Regions from separate parts of the Xenorhabdus budapestensis genome, predicted to be linked through region 2. Evidence: predicted binding sites of a transcription regulator. Region 2 holds the regulator's gene; the other holds the start of a gene.
What was found. The regulator PhoB, encoded in region 2, activates phosphate uptake and scavenging genes when phosphate is short. The targets are predictions, from matches to a motif close to CTGTCATAAAACTGNCNNAT.
Positions count from the first base shown of each region.

Region 1 (8,629 bases), 660 kb from region 2:
TAATAACCGGAATGGCACGAAAAAATCCCAGTACCGCTGCCAGCAGATTTACCCAAAAACCACGCAACATCGCCAATGCGACTCCTGCCACTGTCCCCAAGACGATGGAGATCACTCCGGCCATAATACTTATCATCAATGTCAAAGCTGCGCCTTCCAACGGCCCGTCGGGAAACGTTCCCAACAGCAAATAGCGCCAGTTTTCTGCTATAACAGTAAAGTCCATATCAGTACCCTCTTGCCAGTATTCTCTGCTGACGCCATTGCCCCCAACCTTCCATCACAGCAATAATAGCGATGTAGAGTACTGTCGCCACACCAAACGCTTCAAATGTTTGCAGAGACTGTGTTTCTACCTGACGGGAAGCATAGGAAAGTTCAGCGACACCAATCGCCATTGTTAATGATGAATTCTTGACGATGGTCATGTATTGCCCCAAAAGTGGCGGCATGGCAATCTTCAATGCCTGTGGTAGTACGACATGGCGCATGGCCTGCCAACCAGTTAAACCCAATGCGTGGGCAGCATATTTTTGGCCGCGTCCAACACCCTGCATTCCAGCTCTTAACTCTTCCGCCACAAAAGGTGCAGAGTAGAGTGTCAGGCCGATAAATCCAGCCAGAAACTCAAATGAAGGCCATTCCAGAGTAAAACCTGCAATCGTAGTCTCATGGGGGATGTTCAGCCAGATCATGGCATCTTGAGGCAAAATCTGGCCGGAAGCGAAATACCAGAAAAACAGTTGTACCAGCAATGGGGTATTGCGGAATATCGAGGTGTACACCGTAATCAACCAACGCAATGGCTTGATCTGGCTGTCCCGCGCTGCCGCAATGACAAAACCCAGTAAGGTGGAAGAAGCAATGGTGCAGGCAGAGATCCATAATGTAATCAAGAACCCTTGCCAGAGCCATTGCAGATATTCAGGAGCCAAGAAGTACTCATCAATAAATTGCTCAAACATATTATTCACCACCACATCAACAAATGGCAAAGCCCCGCACAAAGACGGGGCTGGTTTCCGATGTCATTTTCCCAGACGTGTGTTAGTTCGCTGCCTGACTATTTAATGGAGCAAATTTAAAATCACCACGCGGCTGGGCAGATTTTGTGTCAGGGCCAAACCAGCGGTTGTAAATTTTCTCTGCTTCACCCTCTTTCTCCAGTTTCAACAATGTCTGGTTAACCGCTTCAACCAACCGGGTTTCTCCTTTTGAAGCCGCTATAGCCTGATATTCCCGGGTAATACTGAAAGGTGATATTTCAAAATCTGCTTTTTGTGCTTCAGGAACATTTGCCAACAAACCCACCAGCTTTGCATCATCCTGAGTGATCGCCTGAACATTACCATTTCTCAACGCCGCGAATGCCAGCGGGGTATCGTCATAAGAGATAACTTTCGCAGTTGGATAACGCTCACGCAGTGTAATTTCCTGTACAGTTCCCTTATCCGCACCGATACGCAATTTGGCGATATCATCCGGATTAGTCAGAACACCTTTACGGGCAATGAATTTTTGCCCTGTAGCAAAATAAGGAATGGAAAAATCTACCTGTTTTGCCCGTTCATCGGTGATCGTGAAGTTAGCAGCAATTAAGTCAATTTTCTTGGAAGAGAGTAGTGGAATACGATTTGCAGGATTGGTTGGGCGCAATTGCAGTTTCACGCCCAGATCACTGGCGATTGCATTGGCGATATCCACATCATAACCAGCGAGTTTTTTCGTTTTAGGATCGATAAAGCCAAAAGGGGGATTACTGTCGAATACCGCAATACGAACCGTACCAGCTTTTTTTATATCATCAAGTTTGTCTGCTTTCGCTACGCCAGAAACTAATACCAGGCTGGTCAGTAACGCAGTCACTGCTATCCGAGATTGATTGCGGAATTTCATTGGACACCCCTTAATTTGTTAATAATTATTTATTGTCCAATAAAAACTATCAATTTCATCATAGCACCTGAAATAATATAAAATTCTATATTTATAGCATTTTGGAATAATATTTTAAGTAAGCTTTTAACGGCACTTAAGAGAATACCCATGTTTCAGTCATAAAAATTATTCATCTTTAGTAAGCAGTTCTTCCAATTTATCACCCCCAACATGACGAAAATCCTGTCCTTTGACGTAATAGAAGATAAATTCACAAATGTTCTGACAACGATCGCCGATACGCTCAATAGAACGGGCACATAAAAGTGCGGTCATGATGCTTGGAATAGTACGTGGATCTTCCATCATATAAGTCATTAACTGGCGCACAATACCTTCATATTCCTGATCTACTTTTTTATCTTCACGATAGATACGAATGGCTTCTTGCAAATCCATACGGGCAAAAGCATCCAATACATCATGCAACATCCGAATGGTATGCCAGCCCAAAGATTCCAGACTGACTAGCAACGGCTGCTGTTGATGAGAAAATTTCTCCAGCGCCGTCTGACAAATTTTATTCGCAACATCACCAATACGTTCCAACTCAGCAATAGTCTTTGAGATAACCATTATCAGGCGCAGATCACTTGCCGCAGGCTGGCGTTTGGCAATGATACGAACACAGGCTTCATCTATCGCCACTTCCATCATGTTGACCTTCTGGTCGTCTTCAATGACTTGTTGAGCTAACTGTTTATCCTGATTGTGCATTGCCAGAATCGCCTTACTGAGCTGCTCTTCTACCAATCCACCCATTGCCATTAATTCAGTACGGATATGTTCCAGTTCAGCATTGAACTGACCAGAAATGTGCTTGCCGAAATTCAGATTGTCCATCTTTACGCTACCTCGTATCTGCCCATATCAACCATAACGACCAGTAATATAATCTTCGGTCTGCTTCATTTTCGGTGTGGTGAACAAGATGTCAGTGTCACTGAACTCAATCAACTCACCGAGGTACATAAAAGCCGTATAATCAGAACAACGTGCCGCCTGCTGCATATTGTGTGTGACGATCACTACGGTATATTCCGATTTCAATTCACTAATCAGCTCCTCAATACGTCCTGTAGAAATCGGATCGAGAGCAGAACAAGGCTCATCCAACAACAAAACTTCCGGGCGGATAGCGATAGCACGGGCAATACACAAACGCTGCTGCTGGCCTCCAGACAAGCTGTAACCACTCTGGTGCAACTTGTCTTTAGTTTCGTTCCACAATGCAGCTTTTGTCAGCGCCCACCGGACTCGCTCATCCATCTCAGCCCTTGAGAGTTTTTCAAACAAACGCACGCCAAAAGCGATATTGTCGTAAATCGACATCGGAAATGGCGTCGGCTTCTGAAAAACCATGCCTACTTTGGCTCGTAACAAAGCAATATCCTGTTTATCGGTCAGAATATTCGTTTCATCCAGCAAGATCTCGCCTTCTGCCTTCTGTTCTCCATACAGTTCATACATTTTGTTAAAAGTACGCAGTAATGTTGATTTGCCACATCCCGACGGGCCAATGAAAGCAGTGACTTTATTCTGTGCAATATCCAACGTGATATTTTTCAGTGCATGGAATTTGCCGTAATAGAAATTCAGATTACGTACCTGAATCTTACTTCCTGCAACATCATTGGCTTTACTCATCAACGCTTCTCTCTTCAATATCAGTACCTCTAATATCAGAATTTTTTCTTGGCAAATAACAACCGCGCCAAAATATTAATCAACAGTACACATAAGGTAATCAGTAAAACCCCGGCCCATGCCAGTTGTTGCCAGTCTGAGAATGGACTCATAGCAAATTTGAATATAGTGACAGGCAGATTGGCAATTGGCTGACTGAGGTTAGTGCTCCAGAACTGGTTGGAAAGCGAAGTGAATAACAACGGGGCGGTTTCCCCTGCAATACGGGCGATGGCCAGTAACACACCTGTAATAATGCCCGATATTGAAGCTTTCAACGTAATGGCGGAGATCATTTTCCATTTCGGTGTTCCCAGTGCATAAGCTGCTTCACGCAGGTTATCCGGCACCAGTTTCAACATATTTTCCGTTGTGCGGATAACAATTGGGATTTGTAACAGAGCCAGCGCGATTACCCCTGCCCAACCGGAGAAATGCTGCATTTTCGTCACAACTACCGTGTAAACAAACAGCCCTACAACAATAGAAGGGGCAGAAAGCAGGATATCATTAATAAAGCGGATCACCTCAGCCAACGGAGAACGACGTCCATACTCAGCAAGATAAATACCCGCCATAATTCCCAATGGCGTACCGAATACTGTTGCCCAGAAGATCAAAAGTCCACTACCGACAATGGCGTTTGCCAGCCCACCTCCTTCTGAGTTGGGCGGTGGCGTCATTTCGGTAAATAACGCCAGAGACAGACCATCAATACCTTTAGTGATTGTGGAGATTAAAATCCAAATCAGCCAGAACAAACCGAACGCCATTGTTGCCATAGACAGAAACAGGGCGAGATGATTTTTCCGACGTCGCCAGGCTTGTAACCTATGACGTTTATCAATTCTTACCATTTCAACGCCCCTCATTCCTGGACAGACGCATGATCATCAATTTTGATAACGCAAGAACAATAAAGGTGATAACAAATAAAATCAGCCCCAGTTCCATCAATGCAGAAGTATGTAAACCAGATTCTGCTTCGGCAAATTCATTTGCCAATGCCGAAGTAATACTGTTTCCGGGCATATAGAGGGAGAAACTATCCAGTTGATAGGTATTGCCGATAATAAAAGTCACTGCCATGGTTTCTCCCAGTGCACGCCCCAGCCCCAACATCACACCACCAATTACCCCATTTTTGGTGTAAGGCAGAACGATATGCCAAATCACTTCCCATGTTGTACAGCCAATCCCATAAGCCGACTCTTTCATCATAACGGGAGTTTGTTCAAATACATCGCGCATCACAGAAGCGATATAGGGAATAATCATGATGGCAAGAATGATGCCCGCAGCCAGAATACCAATGCCGAAAGCCGGGCCGGAAAACAGTTCTCCCACGACAGGAATACTCGACAACAGATCACCGACAGGTTGCTGGAAATAAGCAGCAAAAAGCGGGGCAAAGACAAATAGCCCCCACATGCCATAAACGATACTAGGGATCGCCGCCAATAACTCAATTGCCACACCAAGCGGTCGTTTCAACCAATTTGGTGCCAGTTCTGTCAAAAACAGAGCGATACCAAAACTGACCGGAACGGCAATAATCAGGGCAATCAATGAGGTCACTAATGTGCCATAAATCGGTACTAATGCGCCGAAAACCCCCGCAGGTGCATCCCAATCTTTATTCCATAGAAAAGCAAAACCAAATGTCTGCATACTCGGCCAGGCAGCAATGAGCAGCGAGATGATAATGCCTCCCAACAAAAATAACGTCATCAGGGCCGCCAGCCTGACCAGCGTACTGAAAATAATATCACCGTGCTTACCTGGTGCTTTCTGTACTGTCTTATGCATGGTTTTTCTATGTATAGTTTTCCTATGTATAGTTTTATGTTCGGCCATGCGCTCAGTTTCCATTTGGGTTATTTCCCTTCAATAGCATCACTAATACAACAAATCTCTAATACAACGAATTGTTAATACAAGGCATTGCCGTGCTTATCTTTGATGTCATTCTTCCAGGCTGCACGTACCTGTTCGATGACGGCTTTTGGCAACACAGCATAATCCAGCGCCTTCGCTTGCTCGCCGCCCTTCTCATAAGCCCAGTCAAAGAATTTCAGAACTTCTGCCCCATGTGTGACATTTTTCTGCTGTTTATGGATTAGGATGAATGTCGTTGAAGTGATCGGCCACGCATTTTCACCGGGCTGATTAGTTAAATCCTGTGCGAAACTTTTGTTCCAGTCCGCCCCTTTTGCTGCCGCACTGAAATTAGTTTCTGTAGGAGCGACAACTTTTCCATCAGCGGCTACCAACTTGGTATAAGCGAGGTTATTCTGTTTCGCATAAGCATATTCAACATAACCAATGGAGCCTGGCAGACGCTGGACGAACGCCGCAATGCCATCATTGCCTTTACCACCCAGCCCGATCGGCCATTTCACTGTAGAACCTGCCCCGACTTTTGCTTTCCAGTCGCTGTTCACTTTGGACAGGTAGCTGGTGAAAACAAAGGAAGTACCGGAGCCATCCGCACGGCGAACCACTGCAATATTTTGCTCAGGTAGTTTGAGATTCGGATTCAATTTCGCAATGGCGGGATCATTCCATTTTTTGATGTTTCCCAAATAGATGTCACCGAGAGTTTTGCCATCTAATACCAATTGGCCGGACTTGATACCCTGAAGGTTCACCGCCAGCACAATACCGCCAATCACGGTCGGAAACTGGAATAAACCTTCAGAAGCCAGTTTGTCATCAGTAAGTGGGGCATCTGATGCACCAAAATCAACCGTGTTGGCAATAATCTGTTTTACACCACCAGAAGAACCAATACTTTGATAATTGATTTTATTACCAGTCTCTTTTTGATAAGAATCTGCCCACTTGGTATATATCGGTGCCGGGAATGTCGCACCAGCTCCCGTCAAGCTGGTAGTTGTAGCAAATGAAGACAAAGACGTCATAGCAAATACTGTTGCCATGATACCTGCCGCGGTGATACGCATTGATTTCATACATCCTCCTGCTGAGATACACATCATTCATTAAAAACAACTTTCAACAACGTCAACAGTCTAGTTTTTAGGTAAAAAATGGTTCAGGAAGGAAAAATAAGTCAACTTAATGACAGTAAAATGTATGAATTATGACATTTTTATGACAGTCATTCAGAAATTCCCGCTACTATCTCATTCATACTCATATCCCATAGCCTGAATTTCATCAATTCAATGTCATGACTTGTCATCTACGGGTCTGTTCATAATACGTGTAAAATATTGGCATCGTATGTTTTCAAACGCTGACGGGAACTGGCTTCGGATTTAGGTCATGACTCCAAAGCGTTATAATGATGTTTTTCAATATAGGCACCAATAAGTTTTTCATGAATTTCTATCGAGCGTGAATAACAAATAGTTCTTCTTGCTAATCGTTTGATATGAATGCGTAGAGTCAGATTACGTCGCTCTATATGCTGGGTAAAAATTTTTCCCACCAAATGTTTTTCTGGTTCAATTTCCCGAGCATCACTTCCCAAGTCATCAAGGGAGAATCCGTTGCCGTTATTTCACTATGCCAACATCTTACACGTATTATGAACAGACTTAATCTATGGCTGATGGTTCCATAACTAATGGTTTGGTCGCCAATGGAATATAGGCGCGAATGGATAACCCACCTCTCTCACTTCTGCCCATGTCAAGATAACCGTGATGTTGGTTGATGATGCGGCGGATAATAGCAAGCCCCAAGCCGACTCCACTATTATGATGATGGAGTTTATTACTGTAACTCTGTTTTCCCTGCATGAAAGGCTGAAACAAAGTCGCTGCTTCTTCTTGTGTTATACCTGTCCCATTATCTTCTATTTGAAACCAGCCAAATTGTTCAGTGGCTCCACTACTGATGCGGATCCAGCCGTTGCCATAACGATGGGCATTGGTGAACATATTCGCCAAAACACGTTTAACTGAAAGTGGATTAGCCATAATGAAAACAGGAGCGGCGGACAGGTTATCTTCGATATTTTTTCCGGTACTATTATTTTCTGTACTCGCCTTCTCTGCCATTACTCCTTTTTCTGCGCCAATCACGTCCTCAATAAGTTGGTTTAATTCACAGCGAACTATTGAGGTATCCAGCCCAGACCGCTGATAATCGATGAATTGATTAATGATTGCGTTGCACTCTTCAATATCACGATTAATCGACTCACACAGGAAATCATCTTCTCCACCAATCAATTCGATCGCTAACCGTATACGAGTCAGTGGAGTACGTAAGTCATGGCTTATGCCTGCCATAAAAATGACACGCTCATCCTCCAACGATTTAATCCTCATCGACATTTGATTAAATGCCCGGATAACCGACTGTATGGCAGGTGCTCCCGATTCAGGTAATGCCGTAACGACTTTCCCTTTTCCCATCTTTATTATTGCTTTCTGTATGGCGGTTAAAGGCTGTTTTTGGGCACGCAGGTAAAAACCCAATACCGTAGAAACAGACAGTACTGTCATCAACACACTGATAAAGACATACGGTAACACGCTGATAAATGATATTTTTTCCAATACTGATAATTTTGCCAGTACTAATAATAGTAGATAAGCAGCCAGATAACTGACCATCAGGCTACCCAACAGCATTGCCAACATCCAATACACGACACGGGGGAATACACCATGCAGTAGGAGCCTGAGTTTTTTCATGCTTTACTTCCAATTATGCTTTACTACAATTTATATATGTCTTTCTACTTATTGTTTTATACTCAACAACTTACGCCTTTACTACCATCAGGAACAAAAACATATCCCAGTCCCCAAACAGTCTGGATATAACGGGGATGGGTGGGATCTTCTTCAATCAAACGACGTAAACGGGAAACCTGCACATCAATGGAACGCTCCATAGCACCATACTCTCTGCCTCGTGCCAGACTCATCAGCTTATCCCGTGATAAAGGTTCGCGGGGATGAGATACCAATGCTTTCAATACAGAGAATTCACCACTGGTCAGGGACAACTGCTCATCTTTATG
Region 1 covers NZ_CP072455.1:200,390-209,018, reverse strand. Annotated here, with positions in the region: gene HGO23_RS00845 (amino acid ABC transporter permease) at 1-226, opposite strand, end outside; gene HGO23_RS00840 (amino acid ABC transporter permease) at 228-965, opposite strand; gene HGO23_RS00835 (ABC transporter substrate-binding protein) at 1,048-1,896, opposite strand; gene phoU (phosphate signaling complex protein PhoU) at 2,065-2,781, opposite strand; gene pstB (phosphate ABC transporter ATP-binding protein PstB) at 2,809-3,585, opposite strand; gene pstA (phosphate ABC transporter permease PstA) at 3,621-4,481, opposite strand; gene pstC (phosphate ABC transporter permease PstC) at 4,483-5,433, opposite strand; gene pstS (phosphate ABC transporter substrate-binding protein PstS) at 5,556-6,599, opposite strand; partial or broken gene HGO23_RS00805 (IS1 family transposase) at 6,914-7,129, opposite strand; gene HGO23_RS00800 (ATP-binding protein) at 7,191-8,297, opposite strand; gene ompR (osmolarity response regulator transcription factor OmpR) at 8,360-8,629, opposite strand, start outside.
Region 1: a site for PhoB is predicted at 6,729-6,748, ahead of pstS (phosphate ABC transporter substrate-binding protein PstS). Genes of this name have one in related genera too.

Region 2 (8,629 bases):
TTTTGGGTATTTTCCAGCTCAATCTGCTTTTGTTGGGCTGGTTGTAATAAAGAACATTGTTGTTCAATCTCATATGTTATTTTTCTGTGTTGTTCATCAAGCCGTTGCTTTTCATTAAATGCTCGATTTTGTGTATCCCACAATGGACGAAGTTTTTCGGCAGGTTCACTGGCAGCCAGTTGTTGTAATTGGGGGTGGGCATCTTGAATAGCTTGCTCAGCCTGCTGAAAAAGCAATTTGTTGTTAGTTAATGCTTGTTCTAATTCATTTTGTTGTACGAGCCAATGTTCGGTTGCCTGTAAGTCTTTAAGCTGCTGGTTGAGCTGAGTTTCTGCTGCGATAAGCTGTTGTTGCTGATTTTGGTATTCTTCTATCTGTGCCGGAGTTAATAATTCGATTGAAGAAGCTCTAGCTTGTTGAATATTTAATTCAGATTGGGCTTCTTTATGGCGTTGGTAAATTTCCTGCGACAAGATACCGTAAATTTCTGTACCGGTCAGTTCTTCCAGTAAATCGGCACGGTCTTTATCATCTGCATTTAAGAATGCAGCAAAATCACCTTGTGACAGGAGGATAGATTTAGTAAAGCGTTTGAAATCAAGACCAGTTATTTCAGCAATTTTCTCTTTTTTATCCGGTATTTTGTCAGCCAAAATCTTGCCTGTTTTTTTGTCTGCTAATTCTCCTTTCGGGGGCTGGAGTTTGCCTTCAGCTTGATTGCGGGCACGACGCTGGCTCCAGAAGGCACGATAAGCAACCCCTTTAACTTCGAACTCAACTTCTGACAGACATTCGGCTGTATGGCGGGTCATTAATTCATTCTGATTGGCTGAAATGGTGTTGAGCCGTGGGGTTTCGTGATATAAGGCGAGGCAGATAGCATCCAACAGGCTAGTTTTTCCTGCACCTGTCGGGCCGGTAATAGCAAATAATCCGTTGCTGGCAAAAGGCTCTGCTGTGAAATCAATTTTCCATTCACCCTGTAAGGAATTAATATTTTTTAGCCGTAAGCTAAGAATTTTCATGCTATTGCATCCTACTATTTTCTCTGAACTATTGTTTTTGAGCTGCTGTTTCTGAGCTATTGTTTTTGAGCGGCTGTTCTTGGGTATGTTGCTGAGCAATATCGTCCAGTGTTTGCCTGAACAGGGTAGTCAGGCGTTGTTTCTGCAGTTGATCGTCAATTTCAGCCAATGCCAGTCGTCTTTCGAAAACTTCGTATACACTCAATTCGGTAAGTATCTCTTTGTTTTTTTCCGATAATGATATTTGTCGTGTAGTTTTACTACGCCGTAGCAGGATGATTTCGACAGGCAGATCGACAGCCATAGACTGAATGCGTTTCTGGATGTCATGCAGGTAATCTTGAGTTGCAACTTCAATATCCAGCCAAACAGGACGTTCTCCCTGATAGTCACTGAAAGTTTGTAATTGTTCCTCGATTTGTTGCAAATTCCCCCGAATTAATTGCATTGGTTGATAAGCAGGAATGGGCAACAGGGTGACACTATTGAACTTATCCTCCTTAAATTCAACCAAACAAACACTTTTCTCTTGCCCGACTTCATCGAAACTTAAGGGGATTGGTGAGCCGCTGTAACGGATATGCTCAGCTTGATTGATCAGTTGTGGACGATGAATATGCCCCAGAGCAATATAGTCAGCAGGAGGAAAGGCCTGAGCAGGGAAGGCATCCAGTGTGCCAATATAAATATCCCGGACAGAATCTGTCGTAGAAGCCCCGACAGTGGTCAGATGCCCGGTTGCGATAATCGGCAGAGGGTGACCGAGCTGTTCCCGTAATAGACAAGCCTGTTGATAGAGCTGGTGGTAGTGTTCCGTAATAGCATCTTGTAGTGCCTGCTGTTTTTGCATGGCTGATTGCCCTGCTTGACTTATCATGATATCCCGTGGGCGCAGGTAAGGAATGGCGCAGAGAATGGCACCGGGTTGACCATTTTTGTTATTCAGTAACTTAATTTGTTGCTGGATATCCGTTTCTGCACAAGCAATGACGGTGGTGTTCAGGTAAGAAAATAGGGTCTTTGATTCATTGAGTGTGGCGACAGAATCATGATTTCCGCCAAGAATAACGAGCTGACAGCCAGTGGGTTGTAAGTCCACGACAAACCTATTGTATAACTCACGGGCGTAGCTGGGTGGAGAGCCCGTATCAAAAACATCTCCGGCAATAATCAGGGCATCAACCTGATATTCATTTATTTGCCCAATAAGCCACTGTAAGAAGTGTTGATGCTCTGCGGCACGATTTTTGGTAAAGAAATATTGCCCAAGATGCCAGTCTGACGTATGAATGATTCGCATGTTTTTTTACTCTGTTTTTCTTATCTTGCTTTTTTGCTCTGATTTATGTGTTGTTTCAGCTTTCCGCTTATTAATTATAATGAGTGCTCAAGGGATGTCGTGTGTAATTACGATTTCATTCGCAGGTTTTCGAGCAGCTTCGCAACAACAATGAAATATGACAGCTATGTAATAAATTCCCTGCAATGTTGATTACAGTTTTATGATGAAGACAGAAGGTGTTTCATAAAACTGTAATAAAATTGACTCACAATGAATTATTGTGAGTTTTGCTGACTTCAATAATATTGGCAGGATTAACCATGGTTAGACGTATTTTGGTTGTTGAAGATGAAGCCCCAATTCGTGAAATGGTGTGCTTTGTGCTGGAGCAAAACGGGTATGAACCTGTTGAAGCAGAAGATTATGATACAGCTATCGGGTGTCTGTCAGAGCCTTACCCTGATTTAGTATTATTAGACTGGATGCTGCCTGGTGGCTCAGGAATACAAGTTATTAAACAGATGAAGCGCAGCAGTAATACCAAAGATATTCCTGTCGTAATGGTGACTGCGCGGGGAGAAGAAGAAGATCGGGTTCGTGGGCTTGATGTTGGTGCTGACGATTACATCACTAAGCCATTTTCTCCGAAAGAATTGATTGCTCGTATTAAAGCTGTGTTGCGTCGTATGTCTCCCATGACAGCGGAAGATATTATCAATATGGATGGGTTAATGCTGGATTCCGTATCCCACCGAGTTTCCAGTCAGGGGCAGGATATGGATATGGGGCCAACGGAATTCAAACTTCTTCACTTTTTCATGACACATCCTGAACGTGTCTATAGCCGTGAACAGTTACTCAACTATGTATGGGGAGCTAATGTTTACGTGGAAGATCGTACTGTTGATGTGCATATCCGTCGATTACGTAAGGTGCTTGAAATCGGTGGACACGATAAAATGGTACAGACTGTGCGTGGTACAGGTTATCGTTTCTCCACCCGTTATTAATCTGTCTGGTTTTTATCGATAGGTTTTATGTGGACAGGTTTGTTGAACACTACTTAGTGAATAAAACCAGATGAACAAAATCAGCTAAACAAAGCTAAGTAAACCAAATAATTATGATGAACATTTAATTTCATGCCGGAGAGAATCACGTGCTGGAGCGGTTATCCTGGAAGCAGTTAGTACTGGGTCTGTTTATTTTTTGTCTGCCTGCAATTATTTTGTCTTTCTTTATTGGCCATCTGGCGTGGTTGCTGGTGGTGGCATTATTGCTGGCACTGGTATGGCATGGTTACAATTTACTGAAATTATCTGACTGGCTCTGGTTGGATCGCAGTATGTTACCTCCTTCAGGTCGTGGAGGGTGGGAACCCATATTTTACGGCATTTATCAGTTGCAGCAACGTAACCGTAAGCGTCGTCGGGAGTTGGCATTACTGATAAAACGGTTCCGTAGCGGGGCGGAATCATTACCGGATGCTCTGGTGATGATGACAGTGGAAGGTAATATTTTCTGGTGTAATCGCTTAGCTCAACATTTATTAGGATTCCGCTGGCCTGAGGATAATGGGCAGTCTATTTTTAATTTGCTTCGCTATCCTGATTTTAGTCGCTATATGGTTGCGGGCGATTTTACTTACCCTCTTTCCATTGAATTAAATAATAGTCATCTGATGGAATTTCAGTTAATGCCATATGCAGAAGGGCTACTATTGATGATCGCCCGTGATATTACACAAAAGCGGCGATTGGAAAATTTCCGCCGCGATTTTTTTGCCAATGCCAGTCATGAGTTGAGAACACCATTAACAGTACTGCAAGGCTATCTGGAAATGATGCAGGATCAGGAATTGGGTAGAGAAGCAAACCAGAAAGCGATCAGGACAATGCAGGAACAGATCCGAAGAATGGATGGTCTGGTTACACAACTATTGCATCTCTCCAGAATTGAAATCGGATCGCAGGTGGATATGCATGATGTTGTTGATGTGCCTGCTATGTTGGTTTTATTGCAGCAGGAAGTGCTGACACTGGCAGATAAACGGTATGATATTGCGTTTGATGTCGATGAAAAACTACGGGTTTTCGGGAATGAAGAACAACTGAGAAGTGCAATGTCGAACCTCGTTTACAATGCTATTAACCACACAGTGGAAGGTACTCGTATTGTAGTTAGTTGGTCTAGATCCTCTCAGGGAGCATTGTTCAAAGTCGAAGATAATGGTCAAGGGATCAGCCAAGAGCATTTACCGCGCCTGACTGAGCGTTTTTATCGGGTTAATCGTGCTCGTTCACGACAAACAGGTGGAAGCGGGTTGGGGTTGGCGATCGTGAAACATGCTTTGCATCATTACAATACACATCTCGATATTTCAAGCACTGTAGGGAAAGGTTCTACATTTAGTTTTTTGTTGCCTCAGCCGCTTGTTGTCTCCGATATATACCCAATGGATTTCAAGTTGCATCGCGGCGGCAAGGGAGCGACAAATTCGTCGGGAACGAATTTGTCCAGCCAAAGGCTGGCCTCCGGTGAGAGGCAGGAGCCTCTCATTAATCCCCGGGAGCATAGATAACCGTATGTTTATAAAAACGGTGACCGGGGTGGATGAGTGCAGCTAACAAAGAGGCAACTTGAAAGGCGAAGGATATAGGTAAACTGATTAAAAAAATCATAAGGTTAATGTAATTTAATGGTAATAATACGGGCAAAAAAATGATTTATTAATCAATGTGAATAAAAAAGTGCAAATCATATAGTGTGTATTCAATGATAGATGATAATAATCACTAGTTTTAAAAATTAGTTTAAGATATTACTCTGCTTTTTGGTTTGTTGCTTGCCTTTTGGCGTTATAAAAGTTTTACTTGGGGGTAGTTGTTGGCGATTCTAGCTGTTCTTTCCACTACCATTCTGTGTCTTGCGAGTATCAGGGAACAGATACTTATCACTGACTGTTAAATCAGGATCCTGTTTCGCCAGTGAAAATTCAAGTATTTGCAATAGTTACTATTGCATGTGCAATTCTTTCAGTAACAATAAGTTAACAATCATTATGACATACCGTTTATCATCTAAGGATATTTGGGCATTAGGCTTTATGACTTTTGCTCTGTTCGTTGGTGCGGGAAATATCATTTTTCCACCTATGGTTGGCTTGCAGGCGGGTGAGCATGTTTGGGTCGCTGCCGCTGGCTTTTTGCTTACTGCTGTAGGTTTACCTGTCATTACCGTTATTGCTTTGGCGAAAGTAGGGGGTGGAATTGAAGCTCTGAGTTCCCCTATCGGTAAAACAGCGGGTTTAATACTGGCGACTGTCTGCTATCTGGCTGTTGGCCCGCTGTTTGCAACACCAAGAACTGCAACCGTTTCTTTTGAAGTGGGTATCGCTCCGTTAGTAGGCTCCGGAGAACTTCCACTTTTCATTTACAGCATAATCTATTTTTTACTGGTGGTTCTGGTTTCACTTTATCCGGGTAAATTACTGGATAGCGTCGGACATGTGTTGGCACCAATCAAAATACTGGCATTAGTCATTCTGGGAGTTGCAGCTGTGTTATGGCCAGCGGGCCATTCTATTCCTGCTATTGAGACTTATCAGGAAATACCGTTTTCAAATGGTTTTGTGAACGGGTATTTAACTATGGATACCCTTGGCGCAATGGTATTCGGCATTGTTATTGTTAATGCTGCACGTTCCAGAGGGGTGGAATCTTCTTCATTGTTGACCCGCTATACCATGTGGGCTGGTTTGATTGCAGGGCTTTGTCTGGCTCTGGTTTACCTTTCTTTGTTCAAATTGGGGGAAGGCAGCGGCATATTAGTACCAAAAGCTGATAATGGTGCAACTATCCTGCATGCTTATGTTCAGAGTGTTTTTGGTAACTATGGAAGCTTCTTCCTTGCGGTATTGATCTTCATAGCTTGTATGGTAACTGCAATAGGCTTGACCTGCGCTTGTGCTGAGTTCTTCAGCCGTTATCTGCCGCTCTCTTATCGCACACTGGTTCTGAGCCTGGGATTGTTCTCCATGCTGGTTTCCAATTTGGGTCTGAGTCATCTGATTACTTTTTCAATTCCGGTGCTCACGGCAATTTATCCGCCTTGTATTGTACTGATATTGTTGAGTTTTACGATCCGTTGGTGGAATAACTTCACCCGTATTCTGGCTCCCGCTATGCTGGTCAGCCTGATGTTTGGGGTTTTGGATGCCATTAAATCATCTGAGTATTTATCACATTTACTGCCTAAATGGGCAACTCATCTGCCGTTGGCAAATCAAGGGCTGGCATGGTTAATACCGACTCTGTTGTCAGTGGTAGTATTTGCTATTTATGATCGCATTGCGGGAGAAGGCAAACTTCCAAAGCATGAAATCCAGCAGGGATAATGCTGATTACTATTCATTAATTCTTCTGTAAGAAAAACAATTCGGGCGGCATAAATCAATGCCGCCCTGATGCCTGTTGGCCCTGCCTTTCCTATAAAATAATAACAATATCTATCAAGAAATATAAAACTAAACTCCACTAGATTATACCTAATAAATTTGTTGCTGATAAATTCAATAATTATTAGAAGATGTTTGGTTGGTAAATTCAGGGTTATTGATAAAAATGAACAGAAAAATGCAAATCATATATTATTCATTCAATTATAGATAATAATAATCACTATTTTTAAAAATTAGTTTAGGATATTATTCTGCTTTTTGGTTTGCCACTTGTCTTTTGGCGATATAAAAGCTTTACTTATGGTCAGTTATTGGCGATTCTAGTTGTTACTATCATTTTGTATCTTACGGGTATCATTGAATATAAAACGCACCCCGCATTAAAGTAAGAATTTAGTCTCACCAATGAAAATTTCAGTATTTGCGATAGTTACTCTATTTATAGATGTAACAAAATGTATAGCATTTACTATTTCATATTTAATCTTTAACAATAATTTATTATTAATCACTATGGCATATCATTTATCATCTAAAGATATTTTGGCATTAGGTTTTATGACCTTTGCCCTGTTTGTTGGAGCGGGAAATATTATTTTTCCGCCTATGGTTGGTTTGCAGGCGGGTGAGAATGTTTGGATTGCTGCTGCTGGTTTCTTGATTACTGCTGTAGGCCTACCAGTCATTACCGTTATTGCTCTGGCGAAAGCAGGGGGCGGAATTGAAACACTGAGTTCTCCTATCGGTAAAACGGCGGGTTTAATACTGGCGACAGTCTGCTATCTGGCTGTAGGTCCACTGTTTGCAACACCGAGAACTGCAACTGTTTCTTTTGAAGTAGGTATTGCGCCGCTGACAGGAGACGGTAAGCTTCCGCTTTTTATTTATAGTGTCGTCTATTTCCTACTGGTAATCGTCATTGCACTTTATCCGGGGAGATTACTGGATAATATCGGACGTATACTGGCACCTGCTAAAATGTTGGCGTTGGCTATTCTGGGTATTGCGACATTATTGTGGCCTGCCGGTAGCCCTATTCCTGCCTCTAATACTTATCAGGAAATCCCATTCTCAAATGGTTTTGTAAATGGTTATTTAACCATGGATACACTGGGAGCAATGGTATTCGGCATTGTTATCGTTAATGCTGCGCGTTCCAGAGGAGTGAAGTCTTCTGTATTGTTGACCCGTTATGCCATGTATGCGGGTTTGATTGCAGGGCTTTGTCTGACTCTGGTTTACCTCTCTTTGTTCAAATTGGGGGAGGTGAGTGGAACGTTAATACCAACAGCTAAAAACGGTGCAGCGATCCTGCATGTTTACGTTCAGAATACTTTTGGTAATTATGGGAGCTTCTTACTGGCGGTATTGATTTTCCTTGCCTGTATAGGAACAGCAGTCGGTTTAACTTGCGCTTGTGCTGAGTTTTTCAGCCGTTATCTGCCGCTCTCTTATCGTACTCTGGTTCTGAGCCTGGGATTGTTCTCCATGCTGGTTTCCAATTTGGGTTTGAGTCATCTGATTGCGTTTTCAATTCCGGTGCTTACGGCAATTTATCCGCCTTGTATTACACTGATATTATTGAGTTTTACCAATCGTTGGTGGAATAACTTCACCCGTATTCTGGCTCCCGCTATGCTGGTTAGTTTGGTATTTGGGATCCTGGATGCGGTTAAAGCGTCTGAGTATTTGGTTCACTTATTCCCAACATGGGCAGAATATTTGCCATTGGCAGAGCAAGGGTTGGCATGGTTAATGCCGACTCTGTTGTCTGTCATTGTATTTGCTATTTACGATCGCATCGTAGGTTCAACAAAAATCCCAAAGCATGAAGTTCAGCAGGAGCAGCTTTGACAGTCGATA
Region 2 covers NZ_CP072455.1:856,238-864,866, forward strand. Annotated here, with positions in the region: gene HGO23_RS03725 (AAA family ATPase) at 1-1,025, opposite strand, end outside; gene sbcD (exonuclease subunit SbcD) at 1,054-2,325, opposite strand; gene phoB (phosphate regulon transcriptional regulator PhoB) at 2,628-3,317, shown strand; gene phoR (phosphate regulon sensor histidine kinase PhoR) at 3,467-4,888, shown strand; gene brnQ (branched-chain amino acid transport system II carrier protein) at 5,369-6,703, shown strand; gene brnQ (branched-chain amino acid transport system II carrier protein) at 7,280-8,620, shown strand.